DNA from 4 places in the Nocardioides sp. 616 genome. Region 3 is predicted to be linked to each of the others. Evidence: predicted binding sites of a transcription regulator. Region 3 holds the regulator's gene; each other region holds the start of a gene.
What was found. The regulator LexA, encoded in region 3, represses DNA repair genes until DNA is damaged. The targets are predictions, from matches to a motif close to TCGAACANNTGTTCGA.
Positions count from the first base shown of each region.

Region 1 (4,607 bases), on a different contig from region 3:
ACGGACGCGAGGCGACCATCTGGTTCCTTGACAGCTCTGCCGCCTCACGACTCGAGTAGGACCTCGGTCGGGGTCGCCCAGCGTGGAAGTACGCCCTGCTGCACCTCACCGGCGGCCGGCTCACCTCGGCGCAGTCGGTCAACCGGGGCGCCGACTTCCTGGCGGTCCGCCGGGCGCTGACAGACGGCCGGACGACGGTCGACCTGGCCGTGGCCGCGGACGTCGGACGGCCGCTCAAGGACGCGCTGAGCTGACGGAGCATGACTATGGTGGCGCGCAACGACCGTGCCACCGAGGGAATGAGCAACACCATGACTCGCACGCTGCTCCTGCTCCTCGCCGCACTGGGGGTGATCGCCGCGATCGGGATCCCGCTGGCGGTGCAGGCGTGGGACGAGGAGGACGCCGACCCCACCTCGGTCGGTCGCACGCGGGACACGCGGCCCGTGAGTGAGCCCACGCCGCCCGTCGCTGAGCCCACGCCGGTCGAGGAGCCGCCCTCGACGGAGCCGTCCGGGGCCGGTGACGCGATCCCGTTCGGGCGGTTCCCGCTCGACCTGGGGTGGGCGGAGATCCATGGCCAGGACATCATCGACGGCCCCTCTTTCGAGAAAGGCGGGTCGCGCGTCTTCATGCCGGAGGGCCACTGCCGTGAGGGGGTGCTGTACCGGTCCGGATTCCAGGACCAGCTGGCCACCCACGTCTGGGGCACCGACGAGGTCAGTCGCACCCGTCAGATCCTGGGCTTCGAGAGCGCCGATGCCGCGCGGGCGACCATCCGGGCACTGCGTGACGCGGTCGCGAGCTGCGCCGTCTTCCACGACGCGTACACCGACAAGTTCACCTACACCGCGGAGGTCTTCGAGTCGATCGACGAGTCGAACGCCCGCGCCGGGACCGGGACGTTCACCTTCGCCTACACCGCGAGCGGGTCGGACGTGGACCACCCGTTCGGCGTGCTGTACCAGTTCGCGGTCGTCGACGACATCTTCTACGGCAGCAATCAGTACGGCCCCTGGACGGCGGACATGGCCGGCGACGCCGTCACCATCTTGGACCGGGAGAACGCCGCACTCATCCCGCTCCTGTCCCGCCTCCAGCGGTAGGACGCCGCGCTCCGAGCCGCCCCCGGCGCCGAGCAGGCCCGGTGACCCGTCACCCTACCTTTGAGGAGATCCTCAAGGCACTCGAACAGGTGCCCACCATCGCAGTTAGGACGAGATGCTGGCCTCGTCGACACAGTCTGCCTACGAGGGTCGTCGGCTACGGCTGGAAGATGCCGGTCTCGTGCTCTGGATCGAACGCACGCACTCCGAGCCTGTCCAGCAGCCGACGAACCCATGCGTCAGCGGCCCCCTTGTCGGCCGCTCGCACGTGCAGGGCGAACGACATCAACGGCGACTCGTCCTTCGCATTCACTTCGACATCGACGCCCGGCAGTGCCACCAGCATCCACTCGGGGTCGGTGGTATCGGCCCCCGGGGCGAGCTCGCGCACAGCAGCAACCACCTCCGCGTGGTCGAGCGGAAGCGGCTGGGCCCGCCAGTCGTCCGCGATTTCATCGACGCGCGAGATGCCTTCGGGGATGTCCTGAACGAAGATGTCGCGGCTCACGCGACGGATTCTCCCATCGGCGTGCCACGAAATGGCCCTCATGCGCTGGGCCGGTACTTGAAAGCTGCGCCGACCGGCCATCGGGACCCGCTTCGACTCGAAGTCGAGCGTGACGTATCCACGCTGGGCGATGTAGGACATGTGTTCGAATAGAAGCTCAGAAGTGTCGGGGGTCGCCTCTAGATTTACCGTATGACCTGGTCCCCGACCCCCACCGCACACCCGGTGCTGGGCTGCGCTGCCACGATCATCACCGCCGTGCATTCCGTCAGCGGGGTGGACCCGGGTTACATGAGCGCCGGGGACAAGGAACAAGCCCTGCTCGATCTCGCCCGCGCCCGGGACCTCGTCGAAGTCCTCTGGCTCCGGGTCATCGACTCCGCCGCCGATGTTGCCGAGGACACCGGCGCCAAGGACGTGGCCGCATGGCTGGCCGCCAACACCAACCTCGACCGCGGTGTCGCCGCCGGGGCGCAACACCTCGCCCGATCCCTGGAACGGGACTGGTTGAGCACCGGGACCGCAGTCCACGCCGGCGCCGTGACGATCGCCCAAGCCGAAGTGATCACCCGCTGCCTGGACGACCTCACCGCCGTGGGCCGCGACCACCCCGACTGCGCAGTCACCCCCGAGATCCTGGCCCAGGCCGAGACCAGGCTGATCGACCTAGCGGCCAACCACACCCCGGGCGAGCTCCGCCGCCTCGGGGAGAAGATCCTTACCGTCATCGCCCCCGACCTCGCCGAAGAAGCCGAACGCCGCCAGCTCGAAGCCGCCGAACGACGCGCCTCGGCCGCGACCCGGCTGACCATGCGACGCCGCGGCGACGGGTCCACCGACCTCTCCGCCCGAATCCCCGACGCCCTCGCCGGCCGACTCAAGACCTACCTCGACGCCTTCACCTCACCCCGCACCGGGCAAGGCCCCCGCGCCGGCATCATCGACGCCGCGACCGGCACCAAGACCCCCTTCGACCGCCTCCAAGGCCAAGCGTTTTGCGCCCTCATCGAATGCCTACCCACCGACCTGATGCCCCTGCACGGCGGATCCGCGACGTCGGTGGTCATCACCATCGACTTCGACAAGCTTCGCGCCGGCCTCGGCGAAGGCACCACCCTCGACGGCACGCGGATCACCGCCGAAAACGTCCGCCGACTGGCGTGCACCGCCAACCTGATCCCCGCGATCCTCGGCACCAAGTCCGAGATCCTGGACCTAGGCCGGTCCAGCCGGCTGTTCAGCAGAGCCCAACGCCTCAAAGAGGCCCTGAACCACCCCACCTGCCGCGCCCACGGCTGCTCCGTCCCCGCCACCTTCTGCGAAGCCCACCACTGGCGCACCCCCTGGTCCCAAGGCGGCACCACCAACGCCGACGAGCTCAAGCTCCTCTGCCCCTGGCACCACCACCGCACCCACGACACCACCTACCTCACCAAACACCACCCCGACGGGTCCGTGAGGTTCCACAAGAGGCGGTAGGTCGACAAGACCCCCGGTGTCGCGTCACCCAGCCAGGACGGGTCCGCTCACTAGGCGGCTGCCCTGTCGCGCGTAAGCTCCCGGGCCTTGGCGTGCCCCGACGTCAGCGCCCAGCGAACAACCCCCGTCGAGGCGTGCCCAAGTCCTCGGGCCACGGTCCGGTCGAGCCAGGGCCTGTTCGCCAGGCCCAGGGGCTCGCGGCTCCACTCGGGAAGCAGACCCACGGCCGCGGTGCGCAGCATGGCGTAGCCAGGGCGGGCGGCAGCGGGCAGAGCCGGGTTCCACAGCACGTCGTGTACCGCCTCGCGCGCGGCGGGGGTGCTGCGCAGCTCCGGGCGGTAGGCCTCGAGCACACCCCTGAGGGAGGCGACGTCGCCCGGCGGCTCCACCACTCCCAGACGGGCCGCCACCAGCCCCGCCTGGGCGACGTACTCGTCCTGCTCGTCCGGGTCCAGCGGACGGTCGCCGTAGGCCTGGTGGGCTGCCAGGAAGCTGTCGATCTCGGCGGCGTGCACCCAGGCGAGCAGGTGCGGGTCGCTCGCGACGTACGGCGTGCCGTCCGGAGTGGTCCCGCGGACGTGCTCGTGGATGCGTCGCACCAGGGCGACCGCGCTCTCCGCCTGGTCCACCGGACCGAAGGTGGTGACCGCCAGGAACTCCGAGGTGCGGGCCAGCCGCCCCCACAGGTCACCACGGAAGCCGGAGTGCTCCGAGACAGCCTGCATCGCGACCGGGTGCATCGTCTGCAGGACGACGGCGCGGATGCCGCCCACGAACATCGAGGCGTCCCCGTGCACCCGGGCGACGGGGCTCCCCGGAGGGAACCAGCGGGGCCCGGGCGTGCCATGGATACGCTCGCGCTGCGAAGGTCCATCTGGACCGGCGACACGAGCGAAGACGAAGTCGCCGAACTGGTCACGTATGTGTCGCATCACCCGAACCTAGCCGAGTCGCGCAACGCAGCGGCGCCTAGAAGACGATGTCGCCGGCCTTGCGCCGGCTCCTCAGCAGCTGGATGGCCTCGTCGAGGATGCTGGCGGCCTCCGCGTCGGAACGGCGTTCCTTCACGTAGGCCAGATGGGTCTTGTAGGGCTCGATCTTCGGCGCCGGGGGCGGGTTCTCCGAGTCCAGGTTGGCGGGCAGCCCGCACTTGGGGCAGTCCCAGGTCTCGGGGACCACCGCCTCGATCGCGAAGGTCACCACCGACCGGTGTGCGTGCGAGCAGTAGTAGGTCACCGCCTGACGCGGCGCCGCCTCTCCCCGCTCGGCCTCTCCCATTGGTCCAGCTCCGACCCGACTCCCTCGGATCGCATTCCCTCCACCAGCCACTTCTATCCCTCCCAGAAAAGAAATGCAGCAAACAATGAGCCCTAGTAGGCCAGCAGCAATCCCAGAGCCACGACGCACGAGAACCAGATGACCCCGACGCCCACGGTGAAGCGGTCGAGGTTGCGCTCGGCGACCGAGGAGCCGCCCAGCGAGCTGGACACCCCTCCGCCGAACATGTCAGAGAG
Region 1 covers NZ_POAG01000017.1:426,270-430,876, forward strand. The annotation lists gene pgl (6-phosphogluconolactonase) at 1-59, shown strand, start outside; gene C5H89_RS08465 (hypothetical protein) at 312-1,106, shown strand; gene C5H89_RS08470 (hypothetical protein) at 1,264-1,614, opposite strand; gene C5H89_RS08475 (HNH endonuclease signature motif containing protein) at 1,807-3,093, shown strand; gene C5H89_RS08480 (oxygenase MpaB family protein) at 3,144-3,890, opposite strand; gene C5H89_RS08485 (RNA polymerase-binding protein RbpA) at 4,063-4,422, opposite strand; gene secG (preprotein translocase subunit SecG) at 4,464-4,607, opposite strand, start outside.
Region 1: the regulator LexA is predicted to act here: its motif matches at 1,748-1,763, upstream of C5H89_RS08475 (HNH endonuclease signature motif containing protein).

Region 2 (4,607 bases), 200 kb from region 3:
GCTGCCCGTTCACCTGGTAGGTGCTCCGGGCGTAGGTGATGACGGCGTGGGCGATGGCGTCGGAGTTGGCGTCCAGCGCCGCCCGGCTCACGTTGTCCAGGTCGTCGCACGCCTGGTGGTAGCACTCGTCGTACGCCACCCCGGCGGTCCCGCCGAACAATGCGGCCTCCGCCGCGGTCTTGACCCCCTCCGCCCCGGTGAACAGCCCACCGGCAGGGATGTCCTGGGCGATGAACGGGCCGTAGTCGCTGCGGCCGCTGAACTCCGAGGGCACGGACGGGAGCCCGACGCTGGCGAAGTAGTCGGTGAAGACCTCCTCGATCTGCGCCGACCCCTCCGGCGGATCCGCCTCGAAGTCGGAGGCGTCACCGTCGTAGACGCCCAGCACGTAGTTGGGCGAGGCGATCATGTCGAAGTTGAGGTAGAGCGCGATCTCGGCCAGCCGGTCCGGGTCGTTGGCGACCAGGTCGGCGACGTAGTGCTCGGAGCCGAGCAGGCTGAACTCCTCCGCCCCCCACCAGGCGAAGCGGACGGTGTTGCGCGTCTTGGCCTTCGCCATCTTGAGCGCGACCTCCAGCAGGGCTGCGCTGCCGCTGCCGTTGTCGTTGATGCCGGGGCCGTCCACGACGCTGTCCAGGTGCGCGCCGGCCATCACCACGTTGTCGTCGCGACCGTGCCTGGTCTCCGCGGTCACGTTCCAGGTCTGCCGGATCTCCGAGGCGGTGTCCGCCGCGAGCCGCACCGTGACCGCCCCGGCCTGGGCCAGCGCCTGGCCCAGGGCGAACGAGGCGCCGACGGCGGGGATGCCGGCCGGCTCGCCCAAGGTGCCGGCGAAGGGGTCGGTGGCGCCGGGCAGCCCGGTGTTCATCACGATCGCGCCCACCGCGCCTGCGGCCTCGGCATTGGCGACCTTGACCCCGAAGGTGCAGCTCCCCCGGCGCACGAGCGCGATGTTGCCGGCGGTGAAGCCCGCGAAGTCGCTGGCCTCGCAGCCGCTGGTGGAGCCCGCGAGGTCGCCGAGGTTGAGGTCGACGGCCTGGACCGGGGCCGTGACGTCGCCGTTCCCGGAGTAGGTCATCAGCGAGTAGTCGGTGTCCTCGACGTACGTCGTCGGGGTGGGCGTGACCTGCTGCAGCACCGAGGGGCCGAGCTGCTCGAAGTAGGGGAAGTCGAACTGCTGGACCTCGGGGCGGTAGCCGGCGCTGCGCAGCTTGCCGACCACGTAGCGCACCGAGGCCCGGTAGCCCGGCGTGCCGGAGGACCGGGTGCCGTCGTTCTCATCGGCGATCGCCTGGAAGGCCCTCAGGTGGTTCATCACGCCGCGCACGGTGACGGCGCGCCGCAGGCTCTCGGAGGTGACCTTGGGTCCGTGTTGATGGCCCTTGGGGTGGCCCTTGTGGTGGCCCTTGTGGTGGCCCTTGTGGTGTCCGTGCGGGTGCTCCTTCGCACCTGGTCCACGCGCCGGGTCTTCGGCCCAGGCGGGTGCAGTGAGGGCGGTGCTCGCCAGGAGCAGGGCACCGACAGCGATGGCTGGCGTGCGCATCGAGTGCGCGGCAGGGATGGGACGGTTCACTTCGATGACCCTTTCCGAGAGGGCGGCCGCAGGCCTTCCGGCCGTACCGCATCCTGACGTTGCGGTCGCGGAGGTGACAAGAGCGGAGCGTCCGCAATCCGCACCTCAGCGTCCGTTTACCCGAAACGAGGGGCGCGCCTCTCGTCGTCCACAGGACCCACGCAGACCCTTGCGCATCGAACACATGTTCGAAGATGATGGAAGCATGACGGCACTGCAGGAGACCGAGACGAGCACCGAGACGAGCGCCGAGATGATCGATCGCGTGCGTCGGCTGCGCGAGGTCTCGTGCCGCGCCGAGATGGAGACCTTCGTGCTGGCCGCAGAGTGGGCCGACGCCCATCCGGATCAAGGCACGGGCACCCCGGGCCCGTGCGCCGCGGGGTGCGAGAGCGACGACCCGTCTCGGGGCGACTACGGCGGCGGGTGCGCCGGTCCCTGCCCCGAGGACCCGCACGGCCTCGGGAGTGGACTCATTCCCGGTTGGTCGTGGTCGGCGGCCGCACCCCTGGGCGCGGCCCTGGGGCGTACGACGCTCGCAGCCGACCTGCTGATCCGCGACGCACTCATCGTCCGCCACCGGATGCCGATGCTGTGGCAGCGCGTGCTGAGCTGCCAGGTCGAGGCCTGGCGCGCCCGTCGGATCGCCAAGGCCTTGGTCGGTCGCCCCCGCGACGTCTCCGACTGGCTGGACGCCAACCTCGCGCCGGTCGCCCACCGCATCGGGGTCACCGTGCTCGACCGGCTCATCGACGAGGCGATGCTGCGCCTGCACCCCGAGGAGCGGGAGCAGGAGCAGCTCGACGCACTGGACGCCCGCTACGCCCGCCTGCACGAGGGGTCGATCAACGACTCCGCGATCGCCGAGATGTCCCTGCGCGCCGACTGGAAGGACCTGCACGACTTCGACCGCACACTCTCCGACGTCGCCGCAGCGCTGGCGACCCTGGACGCCGCGGCGGGCCGTCCCGCCGACTCGCTGGACGTCCGCCGAGCACGGGCGGTGGGGGTGGTGGCGGACCCCGCCCAGGCCCTGGCGCTGCTCCACGGCGCCCGTGCGCCCAAGCCGCGCAAGCAGGTCCGGCTGGTCCTGCACCTCACGCCCGACCACGTGGCCGGGCGCGACCCGGTGGGCCGCAACGGCACCCTCGGGCGGGCCGAGCTGGAGCAGACGATCCGCGAGTGGTGCGGCCGGAGCGACAGCCACCTGCGGGTGCTGCCGGTGATCGACCTGGCCGACCACACCGAGACCGACCGCTACGAGATCCCGCTGCGCACCAAGGACCGGGTGGACCTACTCACCGGGACGTGCGTCTTTCCCTGGTGCACCCGCCCCTCCCGTCACTGCGACCACGACCACGTGGTGCCGCACGGTGCCGGTGGTCCCACATGTGACTGCAACCTGGCCCCGTTGTGCCGACGGCACCACCGGCTCAAGACTCACGCCGGGTGGCGATACACCACTCTGGACACCGGCACCTGGCTGTGGTCCGACCCCTACGGGCAGCAGTTCCTCCGAGACCACGCCGGAACCCTCGACGTGACGCCCAGACCCAGCTCAGCCGGACCCGAACCAGCCAGATCCGGTCGGTCAGCCCTCGCTCAGTCGACCAGGTGCCGCAGGTAGGCATGCGGCGACCCGAGGAACCGCCTGCGTCTGCATCGTTACGAGGTGGCCCAGGGGTTCCAGCCGCCGGCCCTCGCCACCCAGCCTGCGGGTGCGTGGCCAGGGTCACGTCCGAAAATGGCGCGACACCGACAACCACCCAGGACAAGATGTTGCCGGTGTCGTCACCCCCCTCCCCCGCCCGGCGGCTCGTCCGCTCCGTCCGGCCGCCCTCCCGCCTCGCCGGCCGGCTAGCGGTGCAGAACCTGCTCTACGCCCTCGGCGACGGCATCTTCATGACCGGGTCCCTGGTCTTCTTCACCGAGGTCGTCGGCCTCAGCTTCACCCAGGTGGGCCTGGGGCTCACCCTGGCCGGGATCGCCAGCTTCCTGGCCGCCCTGCCGATGGGCAAGCTGGTCGACCGGTTCGGCCCGAAGCGGATGTGGGCACTGAGCGCCGCCGGTCAGGCAGCGACCTTCGCGGTCTGGCCGTTCATCGAGAACTTCGCGGGCTACCTGGCGATGGCGATCACCATGGAGGTGATCGGGGCGCTCGGCGGCGCCGCGCACGGCGCCTACACGATCGACGTCCTGCCGTCGGAGGAGCGGGTGCTGTCCCGCGCCTACATGTACTCCGCGCTCAACCTCGGCTTCACCCTGGGCGCGCTGGTGGGCGGCGTCGCGCTGGCCGCGGAGTCCAACCAGCTGATCCGGATCATCCCCTGGTTCACCGCCGTCGTCTTCGCGGTCAACTGCGCGTTCGTGCTGCGACTGCCCAACGCCTCCCACGACGACCGCACGCCCGAGGAGCGGAAGACCAAGGTCCCCGGGCCCGGTCCGCTGCGGAACCCGGGCTGGCTGGGCGTCACCTTCTTCGGAGGCGTGCTGTGGACCAATCAGGTCCTGCTCCACCTGGTCATCCCGGCCTGGCTGCTCGCCCAGACCGACGCGCCCCGGGTCCTGGTGGCACTGCTGCTGGGCACCAACACGGTGATGTGCATCTTCTTGCCGATGGCGGCGGCGCGGGGCATCCGGGACGCCACCACCGGACTGCGCGGCATCCGGGTCTCCACCGCCTTCTTCATCCTCTCCTGCGCCATCACGGTGGCCACCCACGAGACCGTGGGCTGGCTCACCGTGGTGCTGCTGCTGCTGGGACACATGGCGCTGACCGGAGCCGAGCTCTTCCTGTCCGCCGCGAGCTGGTCCTTCGAGGCGGACCTGATGGACCCGCGTCGGCGCGGCGAGTACCAGGGAGTCTCGGAGCTCACCGGCACCTTGGGCCGGGTCTGGGCGCCGGCGCTCTACATGTTCCTGGCCATGCACTGGGGCGTCGCCGGGTGGCTGCTGATCGCGCTGATCATCGTCGCGGCGTCGATGGGCATCCACCCCAGCGTCCGGATGGCCGAGCGGTTCCTCGTGCAGCACG
Region 2 covers NZ_POAG01000010.1:278,347-282,953, forward strand. The annotation lists gene C5H89_RS19460 (M28 family metallopeptidase) at 1-1,573, opposite strand, end outside; gene C5H89_RS03325 (HNH endonuclease signature motif containing protein) at 1,779-3,200, shown strand; partial or broken gene C5H89_RS03330 (MFS transporter) at 3,350-4,465, shown strand.
Region 2: the regulator LexA is predicted to act here: its motif matches at 1,750-1,765, upstream of C5H89_RS03325 (HNH endonuclease signature motif containing protein).

Region 3 (4,607 bases):
ACCGGTGCGCCCGAGGTCGAGGCCGACGGCGCCCTGCCGTGGCAGGGTCTCGACGTGGGGTCGCCGTTCGACTATGGCCGCCAGGGCATCCTGTACGTCGCCCGCCACCTGCCGCCGCCGGGACGCGACGGGCTGGGCAAGGCCCAGCTCGACGAGATCGTGGAGCTGATCGACGCAGCCGAGGGGCGCACGCTGGGCTTGTTCTCCTCACGGCGGGCCGCCGAGACCGCCGCCGAGGCGGTGCGCGAGCGGCTGCCGCACCTGACCACCCTGGCCCAGGGCGAGGCGCAGCTGCCGGAGCTGGCGCGACAGTTCGTCGAGGACCCGCACACGATCCTCTTCGGCACTCTCAGCCTCTGGCAGGGCCTCGACGTGCCCGGGGAGACCTGCCAGCTGGTGCTGATCGACCGCATCCCGTTCCCGCGGCCCGACGACCCACTGATGAGTGCTCGGCAGCGCGCGGCAGACAAGGCCGGGGGCAACGGGTTCATGCAGGTCGCGGCGACCCACGCCGCACTGCTGCTGGCCCAGGGTGCGGGGCGGCTGATCCGCACCACCACCGACCGCGGCGTGGTCGCGGTGCTGGACCCCCGGTTGGCCACCGCGCGGTACGGCGGCTTCCTCAAGGCGAGCCTGCCGCCGATGTGGACCACGACCGACCCGCAGGTGGTGCGCAAGGCGCTGACCCGGCTGGCCGGCGACTCAGCTCAGTAGCCGAGGATCTGGTAGTCCCGCCGGTACATCGTCTCGACCAGGCTCCGCAGCGAGTCGGAGACCTCGCGGGTGCTGCCAGGGGAGCCGGTCTGGTTCTGGGCCACCGTCGGCACCGCCGGTGCGCCGATGCGGCGGCAGACCTCGGCGAAGTCCTCGTCGAAGGTCTCCAGTCGTCCCACGAAGTCGACCTGGCTGAGGTCGATGAGCCGGGTCTGCAGCGCGAGGTGCTGGTCGGTGCCCGGCACCTGGCCGAGGTCCTGGGCGGCCACCCAGCGGGCGAACTCCTCGACGTCCTGCATCTTGCGGTGCGTGGCCTCGTCGAAGTGGAAGTAGTTCATGTCCACGACCTTGTTGTGCCAGGCCGAGACGAACCGGTCCAACGGGTCGCGGACGAAGGCGAACTTGAAGTAGTCCCCGAACACGTCGATGGGGTAGCGGATCCGCATCGCGTGGTCCACGTCCAGGGGCACCTCATGGGTGGTGAAGTGGTGGCGGATCGTGCGGGTGGCGACCTTGGCCACCCGGAACCAGATGAACCGGTGCTGATGGCCGATGGTGAGGTTGTAGCTCAACGGGGAGAGGCGACTGGACGCGCCGCTGTGGCGGTCCAGCTCCTTGAGGAGGGCCTGGCTCTCGTCGGTCAGCTTGAACCGGTCGTCAGGCTTGGTGCGGAACTGCTCGGAGGAGAGGGCGGCGGGTTCGGCATCTCGTCGGCTTCGTCGCACCGCCGTGAGATTACACGACCCGCCGCCTCGTCTCCGGAGTGGCGACGACCCCTTGCTCAGACGCGGCGCAGGACCGCGGTGACCTTGCCCAGGATGGTGGCGTGGGTCCCGTCGATCGGCTCGTAGGCGTCGTTGTGGGGGAGCAGCCAGACCTGGCCGTCCTTGCGCTGGAACGTCTTGACCGTGGCCTCACCGTCGATCATGGCGGCGACGATCTCGCCGTTGGAGGCTTCGGGCTGCTGCCGGATCACGACGTAGTCGCCGTTGCAGATCGCGGCGTCGATCATCGAGTCACCGGAGACCTCGAGGAGGAACAGCGTGCCGTCGCCCACCAGCTGCTGCGGGAGCGGGAAGACGTCCTCGACGCGCTCCTCGGCCAGGATCGGACCACCGGCGGCGATCCGACCGACGACCGGCACGTAGCGGGCGGCCGGCGCGGCGTCGCCGACACCGGTGGGGTCGAAGATCGTCTCCTCATCGCTGCTCATGGCGCGACGGGCCGCCATCACCTCGGGCAGGAACACCTCGAGCGCCCGGGGCCGGTTGGGGTCGCGCTTGAGGAAGCCCTTCTCCTCCAGCACCTTGAGCTGGTGGGCCACGCTGCTGGAGCTGGTGAGGCCGACCGCTTGGCCGATCTCGCGCATGCTCGGCGGGTACCCACGCTGCTCGATCGCGTCCTTGATGGTGGAGAGCACCCGCTGTTGCCGCGGGGTGAGGCCGGTGGCGTCGGGAGGGCCGTCGGGCAGGGCCACAACCTTGCCCTTGGTCTCGCGCGGGTTGGCCATCCGGTGTCCTCCTGGTGTGGTGCGATCTCGGTGGTCTCACCGTAGTCGTCGCCGGACCGGAGTTCAAACATGTGTTCGAACGGCGTGTTGCCTCAGGTCTGCGGGTGCCACTCCCAGGTCACCACGTTGAACTTGGTGCGGAAGCCCAGGTCGACGTACACCTGGTAGCCCTCGTCGTTGGCGAGCACCGTGGCGGTCCGGGCCTCGGTGTGCGCGGCGCGGTTGAGCATGGTGGCGCACAGGGCCTTCGCGACGCCCCGGCCCCGGGCGTGCTCGCTGGTGCTGACGTTGGCCAGCATCACGCTGGTGCCGCGGCGGTGCATGGTGCTGGCGCCCAGCGGTTCGCCGGTGACCAGGCTCCGGGCGATGAAGAACTGGGTGTCGGCAGGGTCGAGGGTGTCGAGGAACTGCAGGTGCTCGGCCTCAGTGCCTCGGGGTAGGCCGAAGCCGGAGAACAGGATGGAGCTGACAGGTTCGAGGTGGTCGGGCCAGGCGACGTCGATGTAGACGTCGTCCGGGGTCCCGGGATCGACGGTCTCCTGCAGCGCGAGGTGCATCGCCGGGTTCTCGCGAGGCACCATCCCGGCCTGCGCCAGGGTCGCCTCCAGCGCAGGGGTGGTCGTCTTGGGGGTGGTGACCCACCGGAACGGGAGTCCGCGCTCGAGGTAGGGGCCCAGGAGTGCCGGGACGCGGGTCGGCACGTCACGCGCCGAGATGCGCGCGTGCGTGATCACGTTGCCCGCCGGAAGAGGCAGGTGCGACCAGTACAGGATCGCGTCCGGCTCGTGAGTGGTCTGGAAGACGGGGGAGAGGGACATGGCCTGTTGGAGAGCTTCGAGGTCTGCCTCGATGATCGCCATCGGCGTGGTCAGCGTGTCTCGCATGCGGGAGACGCTAGGGGGGCCGCCTAGACAGTTGCATGCCTCAAACTGATGACATCGGCGTAATCGCTAGGCAATGTCGGGTTTCGTGGTGCATTTTCCTCCCTTTCGCGGAGGATCCGCGCTCAGCGCGTAAGGACCGGCGAACCTCGCAGCCGCGACACGGTCGAACACTTGTTCGCACAGATGCTTGATTCATTCGAACATGTGCTCTAACTTCGTACATGTGTTCGATCGAACGTCTGATCGACTCCTCGCAGTCCGCAGATCAGGACTGTCGGCGGAGACCACTAGACATGAGATCAACACAAGCCAACCGGCTGACCACTTCCCCCGGAGGTCCCCATGAGCACCATGACGCTGAACCCCACCCGCGAGCTTCGCTTCGGTCGTGACCTGCCTGTGGCGGCCCGTCCTGGGTCGGGGTCCTCGAGCGTGCGCCTGACGCGTCGTGGGCGAGTGGTCGTGGTGGCCGCGATCCTGCTGACCGTGCTGGTCCTCGGGGTCTTCTTCGGTTCCCGCTCGGTCGCGACGGACGAGGCTGGTTCGCCGGCACCCACCGAGGTCGTGATGGTGGGCCAGGGGGACACCCTGTGGGGGATCGCGTCGGAGATTGCCGCCGACGGCGACGTGCCCAGCGTGATGTCGGAGATCAAGCGGTTGAACGCGCTCGACTCCGGGATGCTGACCCTGGGTCAGAAGCTGCGCATCCCGCTCGCTGACTGACCGTGCTGCGCGCCCGCGCAGCCCCATGGATCCACAACTGAATAGCTTCCATCGCTCGCTTCGACCCCGAGCGGTGGATAGGGGAAGACGAGGGGCGGGCTCACGTGCTGAGCCCGCCCCTTGAATTCGCTACCTGCGGGAGATCCGCCGTCTACCCGGCGGGCGAGGCGCGGCCGGTTTCGGCGGCTCCGCAGTCATCTCGATGGTGTCGGTCGGGGTCGTCGCAGGGTCGCTCGGTGCCGGCGTGTTCGGCGAGGAGCTGAAGCCGAGTGCTGACGAGAGGCGAGTGGCGAGCATCAGACCCACGAAGAGACAGGCCGCGGCGCCGATGGAGGCGAGCACCAACATGGCCCAGCCGCCGCCGCTGCCCGACCTGGCGGCGCTGCCGAAGTCGATGGCGGCGTACACCAGGTAGCCCCAAGCCACGACGCAGGCGGTGATCCCACCGGCGTACCCCACGACCTTCGGGTCGATGGACGACGCGGAACGCGTCGAGGAAGGTGTTGCTCGTCTCGATCCTGCCCGCTTGCCCGTCGCCACGCCGGCCATTGTGTCAGGCCTGGTCATCGGGGTCGGGACCCGTCGCCCGAGCGGTCCAGACAGATTTTTCTACCCGATATTAGGTCTGACCTGCACGTTTGTCGGACATCGCTCGGGCGCCGGAAACCCGTGGCCCCAGAAAAGCCGTTCCGCTTGCCAAGCGTTGTGCCAGGGACGTACGGTTACCACTACATCTAGTAGTTACACCGTTGTGGTTCTCCACATCTAGTCCACAG
Region 3 covers NZ_POAG01000010.1:74,885-79,491, reverse strand. The annotation lists gene C5H89_RS02305 (ATP-dependent DNA helicase) at 1-714, shown strand, start outside; gene C5H89_RS02300 (sulfotransferase family 2 domain-containing protein) at 708-1,439, opposite strand; gene lexA (transcriptional repressor LexA) at 1,496-2,224, opposite strand; gene C5H89_RS02290 (GNAT family N-acetyltransferase) at 2,317-3,108, opposite strand; gene C5H89_RS02285 (LysM peptidoglycan-binding domain-containing protein) at 3,451-3,831, shown strand; gene C5H89_RS19445 (hypothetical protein) at 4,118-4,246, shown strand.

Region 4 (4,607 bases), on a different contig from region 3:
TGGAGAGCCTCGCGCTGCTTCACCGACTCCTCCTCGCCGATGGCGTCAGGGGCGAGACTGCCCTCGTCCACGACGGGCGTCTTGCCCTGCGGGCTGGCGAAGTCGACGTCGATCCCGGCGTCAGCGAAGACCTCCAGGGGCGCGAGCAGCTCCTCGGCCCAGAAGCCGGTGGGGTGCTTGGTCCCGTCCTTGAGGGTCCAGTGGTCGGAGCCGGTCAGGACGAACAGGATCTTCGGCACGTCGATACTCCTCGAGGCAGCGGCGGGGGGCCGTCCGGCCCCCCTTCACGACGCTACCCACGCAGTGGTGAGGTCGCCAGGAGTCCTCGGTCAGGGGCCGCCTCGCCAGTGCTCGATCCGACGCTTGTCGGGCAAGAACCCGTGGCGCACACCCCAGAGAACTGCTTGAGTCCGGCTCTCGACGTCGATCTTGCGGTAGAGCCCGCGGATGTAGGACTTGACCGTGTTGGGACTGAGGTAGGTCAACGCTGCGATCTCGGCGTTGTTCTTGCCCTGGGTGATGAGGGCGAGGATCTCCGCCTCCCGATCGGTCAGCCCCTCGCCGCGGCCGGGCCAGTCACCACCCTGGGTGCGGACCGTGGCCGACGAAGGGCTGACCACGATCTCGCCCGCGTGCACGGACTCGAGGGCGGTGACCAGCTCTCGGGCGGTGAGTGCCTTGGACAGGTAGCCGTGCACACCCAGATCACGGGCTGTCGCGAGGAGGTCTGGGTGGAAGTTCCAGGTGTAGACCACGACTCGTCGAGCGCGTGGGTTGTCGATGAGGGTCTTGATCTCCGCGCGATCTGACTCTGGCTGGGCGAAAGAGTCGTACAGCGCGATGTCGACGCCGTCCTCGACGGGCTGGTTCGTGTCCAGCTCGGCCACCACGACCCGGTCGCGGTACGGCTCGAGCATGTTGGCGACCCCCATGACCACGACGTCGTAGTCGTCCACCAGGGCGATCTGGATGGGGCGACCTCCATTGCTCACCACCGCACGCTAACCCACCTAGGGGTGTGCCACACCCCTCCTAGGGGTGGTCTCGTAGTGGACAGAGGACGCACCGGTCGGCCTCTCGAAGAAAGGCAGACTCATGCTCGGACTCATCCTCACCATCCTCATCGTCGGCGCCATCGCCGGCTTCGTTGCCCGACTCCTCGTGCCCGGTCGTCAAGACCTCTCCATCGTCGCGACCATCGTGCTCGGCATCGTCGGCTCGTTGGTCGGCGGGCTGCTCGGCTACCTGTTGTTCGGCAAGGACGCAGACGACGGCCTCTTCCAGCCGGCGGGCATCATCGGCTCGATCATCGGCGCCGTCATTGCCCTGCTGATCTGGCAGTGGTCGCAGCGCCGCAACGGGGCCCACGTCTGAGCAGCTGTCTCAGAGCGCCTTCGTCTGGGGCCAGCCGTGCCGCAGCTCGTCCAGGTGCCGATGCGTCAGGAAGGACGGGTTGCTGCCGGCCGACATCCGGAGCACCTCGAGCTGCGAGAGCACGGGGTGGGCGAGCAGCTCCGCCCTGGGGACGGGACGTGAGAGCGGCTCGAGCTCGACCGGCATCACCAGCTGACCGTCGCGGTCGACCACGGCTGCTCCCGTCGTCCGGCCCACGGCGTGGATGCCCGGCGGGTGCTGCCGGTCGCTCCCGCTCACCCACAGGAGCACCGGCTGGTCCGACTCGATCAGCTCTGTCCGGTAGGACCTGCGCACACACCTGGTGGTGACGGCGGCGAGCCCGCTGGGCCGCAGGTCGCCCACGGAGGTGGAGTCCGGACGAGTCTTGATCAGCCAGGCACCCAACGTCTCTCGGGTGAGCGCTGGAGTGGAGGACGGCACGGCTCCCACGATGTCACAGCGACCACTCCTGCCTCTTTTCGAACACTTGTCCAGACTCTGGGATGGACGGCTCTTTGCGGGCAGAACTGTCGGGGGTGGGCGATTGGCTTGTCCTATGTCGGTCAGCCAGCTGGACTCCTCGCCCCGGGACATGACGTCCCGGGTGACGATGCTGGTCTCGGCCGCCCAGGAGGCGGTCCGCGGAGCGGGTGCGGTCCCCGTGGACGCGGTGGGTTCCACCGACCTGGCCGAGGCCTTGCAGCGCGTCGGGGAGCTGGAGTCCGCAGCCACCGCGCTACGGCTGCGCCTGTCGTCCGAGGCCGAGGCCCGGCAGGTCGCCGAGGACCCCGACCTGGGCGGTGCGGCCACCGGGACCGACGCCTGGCTCGCCGGGCTGCTGGGCTCGACCCGGGCCTCGCAGGCGTCGGGCCTGAGGCTGGGCCGGCTGCTGGGCTCGACGTACGCGGCGACTCGCGAGGCCTTCGCGGCCGGCCGGTTGCGGGTCGACCAGGTACGGGTGATCGTGGACGCCGCCGAGGCGGCGCCCGACCGGGCCACTCCCGAGCAGCTCGCTGCCGCCGAGGAGCTGCTGGTGGGCAAGGCGACCGGAGCGTCGACCCGCTCCGGGCGGCCGATGAACGCCAAACGGCTCCGTCAGGCCGCCCGTCGGATGTTCGACCCGATCGACCGGACCCTGGCCGACGAGCACGAGCTCAAGATGCTGACCCGGGAGAAGGCGGGTGCGGACGCGGAGACCTTCCTGTCCCTGCATGAGAACGGCGACGGCACCTGGTCGGGGAAGTTCCGTATCCCGGAGCTGCACGGCAACCTCCTGGAGACCGTGCTGGCACACCTGACCAGCCCTCGCCGGCTCGGGTTGAAGCGCGCCGCGGACGGGACCACGTCCAGCACGATCGATCCCTCCGCCCCGCAGTCCCAGTCCTACCTGGAGACCCGCGGGCAGGGGTTCTGCGAGCTGATCGAGCACCTGCCCACCACCGGCCTGTCTCCGTCGCAGGCCACGGTCCTGGTGACGCTGGACCTCGACGCACTGCTGACCGGGATCGGCGCGGCCCGCCTGGACAGCGGGGTCCGGATCACTGCCGGGGAGGCCCGACGGATGGCCTGCGAGGCCGGCCTGGTCCCGGCCGTCCTGGGCGGCGCCTCGGAGCCGCTGGACCTGGGCCGGGAACGACGACTCCACTCCGCGACCCAACGCCGGGCACTGTCCCTGAGCCACGAGACGTGCGCCGCGTCAGGGTGCGAACGGCCCTTCGCCTGGTGCGAGATCCACCATCACCAGCTCTCCTGGGGTCGCGGCGGGGCCACGGACCTGGACAACGGGCTTCCGCTCTGCGGGTTCCACCATCGCAAGGCCCACGATCCGGCGTGGGACCTGCGACAGCACTCCTCAGGCGAATGGCGGTTCCACCGGAGGCGGTAGGAGCCGCCGCAGCTCGACAGGAGCCTACGGCGCGGGAGGGTCAGGGCCTGAGCAGGACCTTGATGGCGCGCCGCTCGTCCATCGCGCGGTAGCCCTCGGCAGCGTCCTCGAGAGGCAGCTCGAGGTCGAAGACCTTGCCGGGGTCGATCCGACGGTTCCAGATCAGGTCGATCAGTTCCGGCAGGAACCGGCGTACCGGCGCCGGCCCGCCATGCAGGTGGACTTCTGCGAAGAACAGCTCTTCCCCGGGCAGCGCGACGTCATGGGAGACCCCCACGTAGCCGACGTGGCCTCCCGGCCGGGTGGACCGGATGGCCTGCATCATCGACTCCTGGGTGCCGACCGCCTCGATGGCCGAGTGGGCCCCGAGGCCCCCGGTGAGCTCCTTGACCCGGGCGACGCCGTCGTCGCCGCGCTCGACGACGACGTCGGTGGCGCCGAACTCCCGAGCGAGCTGTTGACGGGACTCGTGGCGCGACATGGCGATGATCCGCTCCGCGCCCAGCTGCTTGGCGGCCAGCACACCCAGCAGCCCGACCGCCCCGTCACCGACCACGGCCACCGTCTTGCCGGGGCCGACCTCTGCGGCACTGGCGGCGAACCATCCGGTGCCTAGCACGTCGGAGGCGGCCAGCAGGCTGGGCAGCAGGTCGTCGGCCGGCACCTCGGGCGTGGCCACCAGGGTGCCGTCGGCGAGGGGGATCCGGGCGAGCTCGGCTTGGGTGCCGACCGCGCCCACGGGCTCCGCGCGCACGCAACGGGACTGGTAGCCCGCCCGGCAGATCTCACAGGTGTTGTCGGAGGCGAAGAACGATCCGATCACGAACTGACCGGGCTTGATGGTCTCCACCTGGTCGCCGACCGCCTCCACGATGCCGACGTACTCGTGGCCCATCGGGGCGGGTGGCCCGGACCGGTCGATGCCCCGGTAGGGCCACAGGTCCGACCCGCAGACGCAGGTGGCGCTCAGCCGGATGATCGCGTCGGTCGGCTGCTCGAGCACCGGGTCCGGACGGTCCTCGACCCGGACGTCGCCGGGGCCGTGCAGGATGGCTCCTCGCATGAGGCTCTCCTTCGTCGCGGCCCTGAACGGTCCCGATCCACTATGGGAGCACCTCAGGCCGTTCAACAAGGGCACAAGGACTCGCCCCGACGGCGTGAGTCACCTCACCGGTCTGCTCCGAGATGCCCGCAACCCGCCGCGCAGGTGGGAAGATCCGCCAGTGACACAGCACCACGAATCACCTCTGGAAGCACCCCTGACCGGCGCGGGGATCGACCCCGACGACCTCGCGACCACCATCCGGGTCCTCGACCAGCTGCACCA
Region 4 covers NZ_POAG01000002.1:5,863-10,469, forward strand. The annotation lists gene C5H89_RS00645 (type 1 glutamine amidotransferase domain-containing protein) at 1-239, opposite strand, end outside; gene C5H89_RS00650 (response regulator transcription factor) at 330-992, opposite strand; gene C5H89_RS00655 (GlsB/YeaQ/YmgE family stress response membrane protein) at 1,096-1,374, shown strand; gene C5H89_RS00660 (hypothetical protein) at 1,384-1,836, opposite strand; gene C5H89_RS00665 (HNH endonuclease signature motif containing protein) at 1,952-3,280, shown strand; gene C5H89_RS00670 (zinc-dependent alcohol dehydrogenase family protein) at 3,321-4,343, opposite strand; gene C5H89_RS00675 (SDR family NAD(P)-dependent oxidoreductase) at 4,504-4,607, shown strand, end outside.
Region 4: the regulator LexA is predicted to act here: its motif matches at 1,875-1,890, upstream of C5H89_RS00665 (HNH endonuclease signature motif containing protein).